3 regions of the Thalassotalea crassostreae genome follow, and region 2 is predicted to be linked to each of the others. Evidence: predicted binding sites of a transcription regulator. Region 2 holds the regulator's gene; each other region holds the start of a gene.
What was found. The regulator LexA, encoded in region 2, represses DNA repair genes until DNA is damaged. The targets are predictions, from matches to a motif close to TACTGTATNNNNATACAGTA.

Region 1 (3,291 bases), 1.1 Mb from region 2:
ATCAACAAAATATTGAGTGGCATGGCAATTAATTTGAAATGCATTAACGCCCACGCGATCAAACTCATAAATATTGCAGATTGGGCAACAGAGGGCTTTCTGATGCTTTGATAAATGACTAATACCAAAGTGACAACGAGCGCCAATTCAACAGACAGCTGCGAGACATAGTGCTCACCCGCATAAACATAACCAAAGCTCGCTACTTGGCTTAAAGAAAATAAGGTTAACTGTATTAAGCCTGGGATGGTTGCTATGCCGCGTTCTTTAATAAATGATAACAACAATAAAGCAAACAATACGCCGACATATAATTGCTCATTGGAACTGCTAATGCCATTTAGTTGGAACAAATATACCGCTAGCAATAACAAAGTTAAAAACGATATTCGGCTTTGTTTGAAATACCAAGAAAATAAAAAACTTATAACGAATAGGCTATATAATACTGCGGATAAATTAGTTACATGGGTTTGCCAACTGGTTTGGAAGTGTAACGTAGCAAAATAAGCGGACGTCAAAAAAAGAAAACTAAACAATAAGTTTTTAGCTCCCTTAATCACATCACTCATGCTTTCTCCGCGTCATTTTTTATTATTTAACAACATTCTAACAAGCAACACAGAAAAGTACATTAGTTAAGCTGCTAACATGTTGATTGACATGTTAAATAGCAGAATGTACGAGTGCGACGTCATTGACCAGTAGGTTTAATCTTTCTTATAGGCCGCCCAAGGGTCTACAGGCTTATTCGTTGATTGTTGGCTGGAGTTGGAGCGACTTTTATTATTTGGTCTGCGACTGTTTGAACTGCGAGAATTAGAATGAACAGAACTCGCTGATTTTTTAGATTTAAAACCCTTAGCCTGAAATTCTTGCGCTTTCTTTTGCTGTATTTCACGCTTGGCTAGTAATTCTTCTACTGTTAGTACTAGCGGCTCTCTTGGCTCTAAACCAGATGAAAACCCACGTTCGCGCGGCGCAAGCTCATATTGTGCATCACTAGGCCTTGGCATACGTTTATATTCGTACAAATATAAGTTTTCTAGTTTTTCTTGAGCCCATTTGTTTTTACGAAGAAACTTTAAACTTGCTTCGATACTTGGTCTATTTTTAAAACAATTGATATTCGTTGCAGCTTCTAAAATTACCCAACCATAATGATCGACTAACTCATTTAATAACGATTCAACTTTTAGGCCATGCAAAGGGTTGTTTTGTTGTTCTTCAATTGTGCTCATAAAATTCCAAATAGTTGACTGAACAATGATGTGGTTAGCTGTTTCTATGCGAAAGCTTTCGACATTATACATCACCATCGCATTTAACAATATAAGATAGCAAAGCAAATATTAAAGTTTAACAATTGATAAATCCAATCACAGCCCCGTCTGAATAATTTACTGTATATATCATCAGTAATTTGTTATAACCTATTTTGTTCATAGTATTGCGAGTAATTAATTGAAACTCTATATTGCCGAAAAGCCAAGTTTAGGTCGTGCCATTGCCGACGCACTACCAAAACCTCATAAAAAGCATCAAGGTTATATCGAAGTTGCCAATGGCGATGTCGTAAGTTGGTGTATTGGCCATATTCTAGAGCAGCAAAATCCTGAAGACTATGATGTCGAATTTAAAAAATGGCGCATGGAACACTTACCGATAGTGCCAGAGCAATGGCAATTAAAACCTAAAAGTCAAACCCGCTCACAATTAACCGTGTTAAGAAAACTGGTTAAACAATGTGATGAAATCGTCCATGCCGGCGATCCGGATCGTGAAGGTCAGTTATTGGTCGATGAAGTAATTGATTTTCTCAAGGTTGGTAAAGGCAAAAAGCAACAAATTAAACGATTGTTGATTAGCGATCTTAATATTGCTGCCGTTAAGCGCGCTCTAAATTCGTTAAAACCTAATTCAGACTTTATCCCTCTTTCTGTTTCAGCCTTGGCACGAGCGCGTGCTGATTGGCTTTATGGCATCAATTTAACTCGTGCATATACCATTCAAGGACAAAAAGCTGGGTATCAAGGGGTATTATCAGTTGGTCGAGTGCAGACTCCATTGTTAGGACTAGTGGTAAATCGAGATATAGAAATTGATAACTTTGTCAGCAAACCGTTTTATCAGGTATTGGCAAATTTAGTTGATGAAAACGGCGCTAGCTTTAAAGCAAAATGGCAACCAAGTGAGGCATGCAAGCCTTATATGGATGATGAAGGCAGAGTGTTAAACAGAGCATTGGCAGAGAATGTCGTATCTCGAATTCATAACCAACCAGCTGCCGTTCAATCAATTAAGCACACCGATAAACAGCAAAATGCACCTTTACCTTATAATTTATCGGCCTTGCAAATAGATGCAGCAAAACGTTTCTCGATGAATGCTAAGCTTGTCTTAGATGTATGTCAGGCATTGTATGAAAAGCATAAACTTATTACCTACCCTCGCTCTGACTGTCGTTACTTGCCAAATGATCATTTCGCTCAGGCGAAAGTCATTGTTGGTCAGTTGTCACAAGGTGATAAAACATACAGCCAATGGGCAAAAAACGCCGATACCAGCCTAAAATCGAAAGCATTTAACAACAGTAAAGTGTCAGCTCATCATGCCATTGTGCCAACTGAGAAAAGTGCGTTGAAGATCAATTTGAATACCTTCGAGCAAAACATTTACCAACTCATTGTTCGTCAATATTTAGCACAATTTTATGCTGCTTATAAATATCAACAAAGTCATGTTGAAGTAAAAATTGCATCTGGATTATTTACCGCAAAGGCAACGACTCCTTTGCAAATTGGTTGGAAAAGTTTATTTGAGAATAAAAAAGCTCATCCAAATACTCATACAAATGCTCATACAAATGCTAAGCCCGATTCTGACGAGTTTAGTCAGCAACATTTACCGCCTCTAGTTAACGACCAAAAATTACAGTGTATTGAAGGCGAATTACTCGCCAAAGAAACTCAGCCACCGCAGAGTTTCAGCGATGCGACTTTACTTGCTGCAATGACTAATATTGCACGATTTGTCGATGATGGTGATATTAAAAAAATACTCAAAGATACCGATGGTTTAGGTACAGAAGCCACCCGAGCTGGCATTATTGAACTTTTATTTAAACGTGGATTCCTGGTTCGACAAGGAAAGCAGATAAAATCGACCGAGATAGGACGTTCGTTAATTATCGCTCTGCCTGCAATGGCTACAAAACCAGATATGACAGCGCAATGGGAATCGAGTTTAAATAGTATTAGTGAACAGCAGCTAAATTATCAAAGCTTTATG
Region 2 (3,291 bases):
TGATGGAAATGACCTTTGGCAAGCAAGTTGGTCAAATCCTAGCGATGCTGTAAAAGTACAATAACAACAAAAACAATTAAAAAAACATGTAAAAATCAAAATTAAAACATCAATGATTTTATGTACTTAGCTATAGTGCAACCGTGAGTTGACAAAATAACAACCTAGCTTGCTAGTCTGCAACCAACCGACTTTCTATGCTAGGCGCTCAATTACGAGTGAAGGAACAAACTTTATGATATTAGCAGAAAAGATCGTTAAATTAAGAAAACAACTTGGTTGGTCGCAAGAAGAATTAGCAGAGAAACTTAATGTTTCCAGGCAGTCAGTATCAAAATGGGAAAGTACAAATAGTATCCCTGATTTAAATCGCATCATTATGCTGGCTGAGCTTTTTGATGTGTCTACTGATTTTTTATTGAAAGATGAAAATGAAGTGTTCGAATCGAGCCAAGGCAGCAAAAGTTCCGACACAATTCAGGTAAGCCTAGAACAAGCAACGAAATACATTGATAGCACGATGGAAGCGACCGCTTTAAATGTTAAAGGGGTTCTATTGTGCGTCTGCTCAGTAATACCGTTACTGTTTCTGCTGGCAATGGCCGATAGCAATAAACTCAACTTAACAAGTGATATTGCAGCACCAATCGGCGTTGTATTTATCTTAATTATGGTTTCGATAGCCGTAAGCTTCTTTCTCAAAACCAATCAATATGACGACGATACCACGGTAATAGATGATGAACGCTTTGAGTTAGCATACGGTGTACACGGTGTGTTTAGCGAGAAGATGAAAAAGTTCAGACCGACATACAATAGACGGTTATCGATTGGCATCTTTCTATTTATTGTCAGCTTTGTACCTTTGATGTTCGCAGCAATGTCTGCTGCTGGCACCGATTTAATCTTAATGATGTTAATTGTACTGCTATTGATCATATCGGCAGGACTATATCTAGTGATCCCAGTATCGACAAAATATGATGCCCTTAATAATGTGTTAAGGGATAGCGACTTTAACAGCGTAAAAAGCAAACGTGCAAAACGTGCAGAAAAGCTTGCTGCATTTTACTGGCCACTATTAATCGCAATATTTCTTGGCTGGAGTTTGTGGACAATGGCTTGGGGTATCACTTGGATTATCTGGCCAGTTGGCGCAGTACTTTTCGCCGCACTTATTGGCTTAATGGAATTGTTTGCTAAGGATGAAGAGGAATAAGCTTTAGACGACAATTAGTTTTTAATTTACCAATCAAAATAATAGGTTGCGTTTATCACCTAGCTGTATATACTAACAGTTACTGTACAGATAAACAGGCTTAATGATATGCGCGCCCTTACTGCAAGACAAGAACAAATATTTGGCTTTATTAAAGAAAAGCTAGGCGAAACAGGTATGCCACCTACTCGTGCTGAAATTGCTAATTTCTTTGGTTTTAAATCAGCAAACGCAGCTGAAGAACATTTAAAAGCACTCGCGAAAAAAGGCTTTATCGAAATGTTACCGGGTACTTCTCGCGGTATTAGATTGGCTGAAGAGCATATTGAAGAAGAAGGTTTACCGTTGATTGGCCGTGTTGCCGCTGGTGAGCCTATTTTAGCGCAAGAGCATGTTGAAGATAATTACAAAATTGATGGTAATTTATTCCACCCTGCCGCCGATTACTTGTTACGAGTTAATGGCGAGAGTATGAAAGATATCGGCATCTTAGATGGTGATTTATTAGCGGTTCATCAAACGACTGATATCAATAATGGTCAGGTTGTTGTTGCTCGTGTTGAAGATGATGTTACGGTGAAACGTTATAAGCGTGAAGGCAATGTCGTTTACTTGCATGCTGAGAATGAAGATTTCTCACCAATAGTTGTCGATTTAGCATCTACACCATTTAATATCGAAGGCATTGCCGTTGGTGTTATTCGTAACGCCGATTGGATGTAGTGTTCTTTCAGCTTTTAGCTTTTAAGAAGAACAAGAAAAAGGCAGTATTAATATTCATTAATACTGCCTTTTTTATTTCTATCGACGCCTAAAGTGGCCTTTATTAGCTATTGCTCCACTGTGACATCAATACTATTAAGTAAGTGTGGCATCGAATGATGATCACTTAAATTGTATATCAACGCTTCTTCGTCACAATTATCTTGTTTCGGACATAAGTCACAATCTTTCATTACTTTTTCAGGCAAGGTGTCTTTGTCACCTGGCAAGAAGTCTAGCATTTCAAAGAACTTAGGCTTACGAGTTAATACGAATACCTTGATCAATGATAACGCTTTGGCTCTATCAAGTAAGAACTGACAAAGTTTTTGGCCATAACCTTTACCTTGGTGATTTATCGTTACTCCTAATGAACGAATTTCCGCAAGTCCAGTACTGTAGATATACAATGCCGCACATGCACACACTTGTCCGTTTACCTCGATTACAGCGAAATCTCGAATTGATTTGATTAAATCGTCTTCACTGCGTGGTAAATTCTCTTCTCTTGATGACCAGTAATTTACCAGCTTCACAATCGCGCGAATATCGGTAAGCTTAGCGTCACGAACAACATAATTTGCGCTACCAAGTTGCAAGCGGCTTTGTTCGATAACTTTAGTAACAGGTTCAATACCTGTGCCACCAAGGATGTTTCGTTTATCTACTAAGTATTCTAATTCAAGTACAGGGTAAACATCGGCCTCTATTAATGAACTGAACTGTTTAAATTCATCTAAGCGCAGACTCTCAAGCGGTTCGCCTTGGCTAATCGCATATAACACTACTGCACCAGTGATATCGTGCGCAGTTCTAAATGGAACACCTTTGCCAACCAGATAATCGGCAAGCTCAGTGGCATTGGCGTAACCACCACGTGCCGCTTTAGCACATTCGGCAGAATTCAACTCAATCGAGTTAATCACTTCGCCAGCCATATCAAGACATGATACCCATTGCTCTAGTGCATCGAATAAGCCTTGTTTGTCTTCTTGCATATCTTTGTTATAGGCAAGTGGTAAGCCTTTTAATGTTACTAACAATGCCTGTAATGAACCATAAACACGGCCACATTTACCGCGAATTAGCTCAAGTGCATCAGGGTTCTTTTTCTGCGGCATTAATGAACTACCACTAGTAACCGCATCACCTAAAGTAATAAAGTTAGCTTCACCAGAGTTGAAGAAAATTAAATCTTCAGCGAAACGTGATAAATGCATCATGCCAGTACTTGCTGCAAATAATAATTCCAGTACGTAATCACGATCACTAACCGCATCAAGCGAGTTTAAACATGGGCCATCAAAGCC
Region 3 (3,291 bases), 460 kb from region 2:
TTGCCAAGTCGCAAAATGAGCAGTAATTAAAGAGAACTAACATGACTATATTTTATTTAACCTTCGGCTTTTTCGTTGTAATGTTTTTGGCAATGGCTGTCGGTTATATTATCCAACAAAAAACATTAGCAGGTAGTTGTGGCGGTTTAGGCAGTCTCGGTATTGATAAAGCCTGTAACTGCGATAATCCGTGTGAGAAACGTAAAGAGCGAGAGCGCAAAGCTGCGCTAAGTGAAAACTCGATAGACGTTAAAAACATATAATCTATACAAACAAAACTGGGGTCAGAGTCAAGTTATTTAATAACTTGACTCTGACCCCAGTTTTGTTTGCGATTTATTTTTTCGGCGGGTAGTTTGCCATAATGTTGGCTACCGTCGCGTTAATTTCTTTCTCTCTTTCTTGTGGTGTTACATCAGAATCAGTTTCATAACTGTCAATCCCTCGCCAAATCAACTTATCTTGATGATAGATATCAATGGTTATTTGGGTAATGGTTGAGGTGTCAGAACTTATCGGTACCGAAGTTCCAACGCCAACCCCTGTTGAAGTGTTACCACCAATTTTTGCTCCGCCAATTCTAATACCTAGAGACGACTTATTTTCTTTTTGCTCTGTTGCGGTAAAATAACTCACTTGCAACTCAGCTTCTGCATCCATTTTTGTTAATGCTTTTGCTTTGAGTTGTGACTCGATAGCAGAACTGATTCTATCAGCTGTCATTTGATCCATTGGAGGTTGCTTCTTATTGGTTGGTTGTTTCGAAGTAACCATTTGATAGTGTTTAAATTGATTGAAATTGGTATCTGTATCGTAGTCAACTGTAGAGCTCGTACTTTTACAGGCGCTGATTATCATGGTGCTAAACAGCAGAGTGATTAATGTTCTTGTTCTAGTGGTATTTTGCATACGAAGCCTTAGTCATTATATTGTTATTAATGTATCTGTGATTGCTTAACATATAGTAGTTAAGTGTTTAAAAATCCACGTTATAAAGAAAAATATTAGTAGGATTTATTGCCTGTAATTTTCCGCATTTAGTATTAACTACAAACCAGCTCTAAATGAAGGTTGTCCGGCAATGAATATACCTGAAAGGTTTTGTACTTTTCAGTATTGGCGTCGATATCGGTGGCTTCATCGCTATTAGTTAAAATGCCTATTTGGGTTGGTAAAAAGCAAGGTTTTTTAAACTTAATTTCAACCTGCTTTGCTTTCACATCATTATTAATTAAAACTAAATGACCAAGGTACATACCGTGCATAATTGCATCTTGCATTCCAAATAGCTTCGCTAACCAACTACTTATATGAATTGGGTTATAGTCGTCGCTTACTTTTGCATATTGTCGAGCAAGTGTTTTATCAACCAATAGTGAGCATTTGCCATCAAAGTGAGGAAGTTCTTTGCGAGTGGATTTTTGAGTTTTAGTTTTTTTCAACATGGTATTGGTATTGATTAAGCACTCTTTATCATTTTGAAAAAAATGTGACGTCACCGTAATAATGTGGCCCAATGGATGTATTCCACTTTGGTCAACTTTAAACCTTATCGCAAAAGGTTGTGAGTAATCTAATTTCGAATTAAGACTAAAATTGGCGCTAATATGAATGAGTCCTAGCGGTGAAAAAGCAAATTTCTTATCGGACAGCACTTTCATCAATGGCTTAAATGACGCGATAAAAGCATAGCTTATTGGCAGCTCTTCACCACGCGCAATATTAAACAGGTTTCGAAAACGATCGATTTTCTGCTCTGCAATAGCATTAACATTAAAGATTAACTCAAAGCTATCTTGCCAAGTTTTACGTTCTCGCTTTGCCAGTAGTTTTAAATATTGAAACATGGTGTTTAACAGTGTTATCGACTTATCTAGGTTTATATAATTTATACAATAGCAAAGATTGCATTGCATTAATGCTTCACTTAAACTGTTTATATATACAGTGTTTGGTTGCCTGTGAGAGATCACTTTACGTTATGAGAAAAATTATTCACATAGATATGGACTGCTTTTATGCAGCTGTAGAGATGAGAGATAATCCAGAACTTGCTGATAAACCAATCGCGGTTGGTGGCAGGCTTGCGCGCAGTGTTGTTGCCACATGTAACTATCAGGCAAGAGCGTATGGCGTTCGATCAGCTATGCCCGTTTCTAAAGCTTTAAAATTGTGCCCGCAATTAGTGCTAGTGCCTGGCCGGATGGACGTTTATAAAGCAGTATCGAAGAAAATCAGTGAAATATTTTCCCGCTATACAGATAAAATCGAGCCCTTGTCTTTAGATGAGGCGTTTTTAGATGTGAGTGATTGCCAGCAATGTTCAGGTAGTGCCACCTTGATTGCTGAAAAAATTCGCAGTGAAATTCATAATGAACTTAATCTAACGGCCTCAGCAGGAGTTGCACCAAATAAGTTCTTAGCAAAAGTAGCTAGTGATGAAAATAAACCTAATGGTCAGTGTGTTATTCCCCCCGACAAAGTATCAGATTTTGTCGAAAATTTGCCGTTAAAGAAAATCCCTGGCGTTGGACCAAAAACCATGGCGCGTTTACAAGCGAAAGGTTTTTATACTTGTGCCGACGTGCGCAGCAGCAATCTCACAACCATGCAAAAATATTTTGGTAAGTTTGGCCCTTCGTTATTTAATTTATCGTTCGGCAAAGATGAGCGAGAAGTAGTCAGTACAAGAGTGAGAAAATCACTAGCCATTGAAACCACCTTAATGGAAGACATAGAAACAGAAGAGCAATGCTTAGAAGTAATCGACAATTTATTGCCGAAATTTGAACAGCGATTAGAAAAAGTTAGAAACCTTAAAGTGATAAAACAAGGCATTAAAATTAAGTTTGCAGACTTTACTCAGACTACGGTCGAAAATTCACAAAAGGGCGTTGATAATCAATTGTTTGCCAAATTACTGCCGCAAGCGCTGGCACGTGGCGAGGGTAAAAAGGTAAGGCTAATAGGAATTAGTGTTGGCTTTGCTGAATTGGAAGATTCACTCAATAAAATAGAAAATAATGATGATAGCGACAATCAGCTGCATGAGCCGCAGTTAAGCTTTGATTTAGGTTTTGATTTAAACCTAGATGAGAATAACTAGCTCTTAGTGTCACTGGTAAATTACAAGATGTTTGTTAGGCTTGTATCTATAGGTGTTTAGCGTTCAGTTAAATAACTAAAACTAAATAAAAAATTAAATAAGAAGCTAAATAATAATTTAAAAGAATGCGGAGAATAAAATGCGAATAGCTTTATCAGGTTTTATGGCAGCTTTGTCCTTGGTTA

Region 1: the regulator LexA is predicted to act here: its motif matches at 1,402-1,421, upstream of LT090_RS03135 (DNA topoisomerase III).
Region 3: the regulator LexA is predicted to act here: its motif matches at 1,931-1,950, upstream of dinB (DNA polymerase IV).

Annotation. Positions count from the first base shown of each region.
Region 1 is NZ_CP017689.1:701,849-705,139, reverse strand. Features, by position in the region: gene LT090_RS03145 (GGDEF domain-containing protein) at 1-572, opposite strand, end outside; gene LT090_RS03140 (VF530 family protein) at 711-1,241, opposite strand; gene LT090_RS03135 (DNA topoisomerase III) at 1,465-3,291, shown strand, end outside.
Region 2 is NZ_CP017689.1:3,471,234-3,474,524, forward strand. Features, by position in the region: gene LT090_RS15050 (beta-propeller domain-containing protein) at 1-64, shown strand, start outside; gene LT090_RS15055 (helix-turn-helix domain-containing protein) at 236-1,219, shown strand; gene lexA (transcriptional repressor LexA) at 1,328-1,942, shown strand; gene argH (argininosuccinate lyase) at 2,050-3,291, opposite strand, start outside.
Region 3 is NZ_CP017689.1:3,013,159-3,016,449, reverse strand. Features, by position in the region: gene LT090_RS12955 (FAD:protein FMN transferase) at 1-26, shown strand, start outside; gene nqrM ((Na+)-NQR maturation NqrM) at 42-263, shown strand; gene LT090_RS12945 (DUF4136 domain-containing protein) at 337-909, opposite strand; gene LT090_RS12940 (MaoC/PaaZ C-terminal domain-containing protein) at 1,044-1,847, opposite strand; gene dinB (DNA polymerase IV) at 1,982-3,106, shown strand; gene LT090_RS12930 (MBL fold metallo-hydrolase) at 3,246-3,291, shown strand, end outside.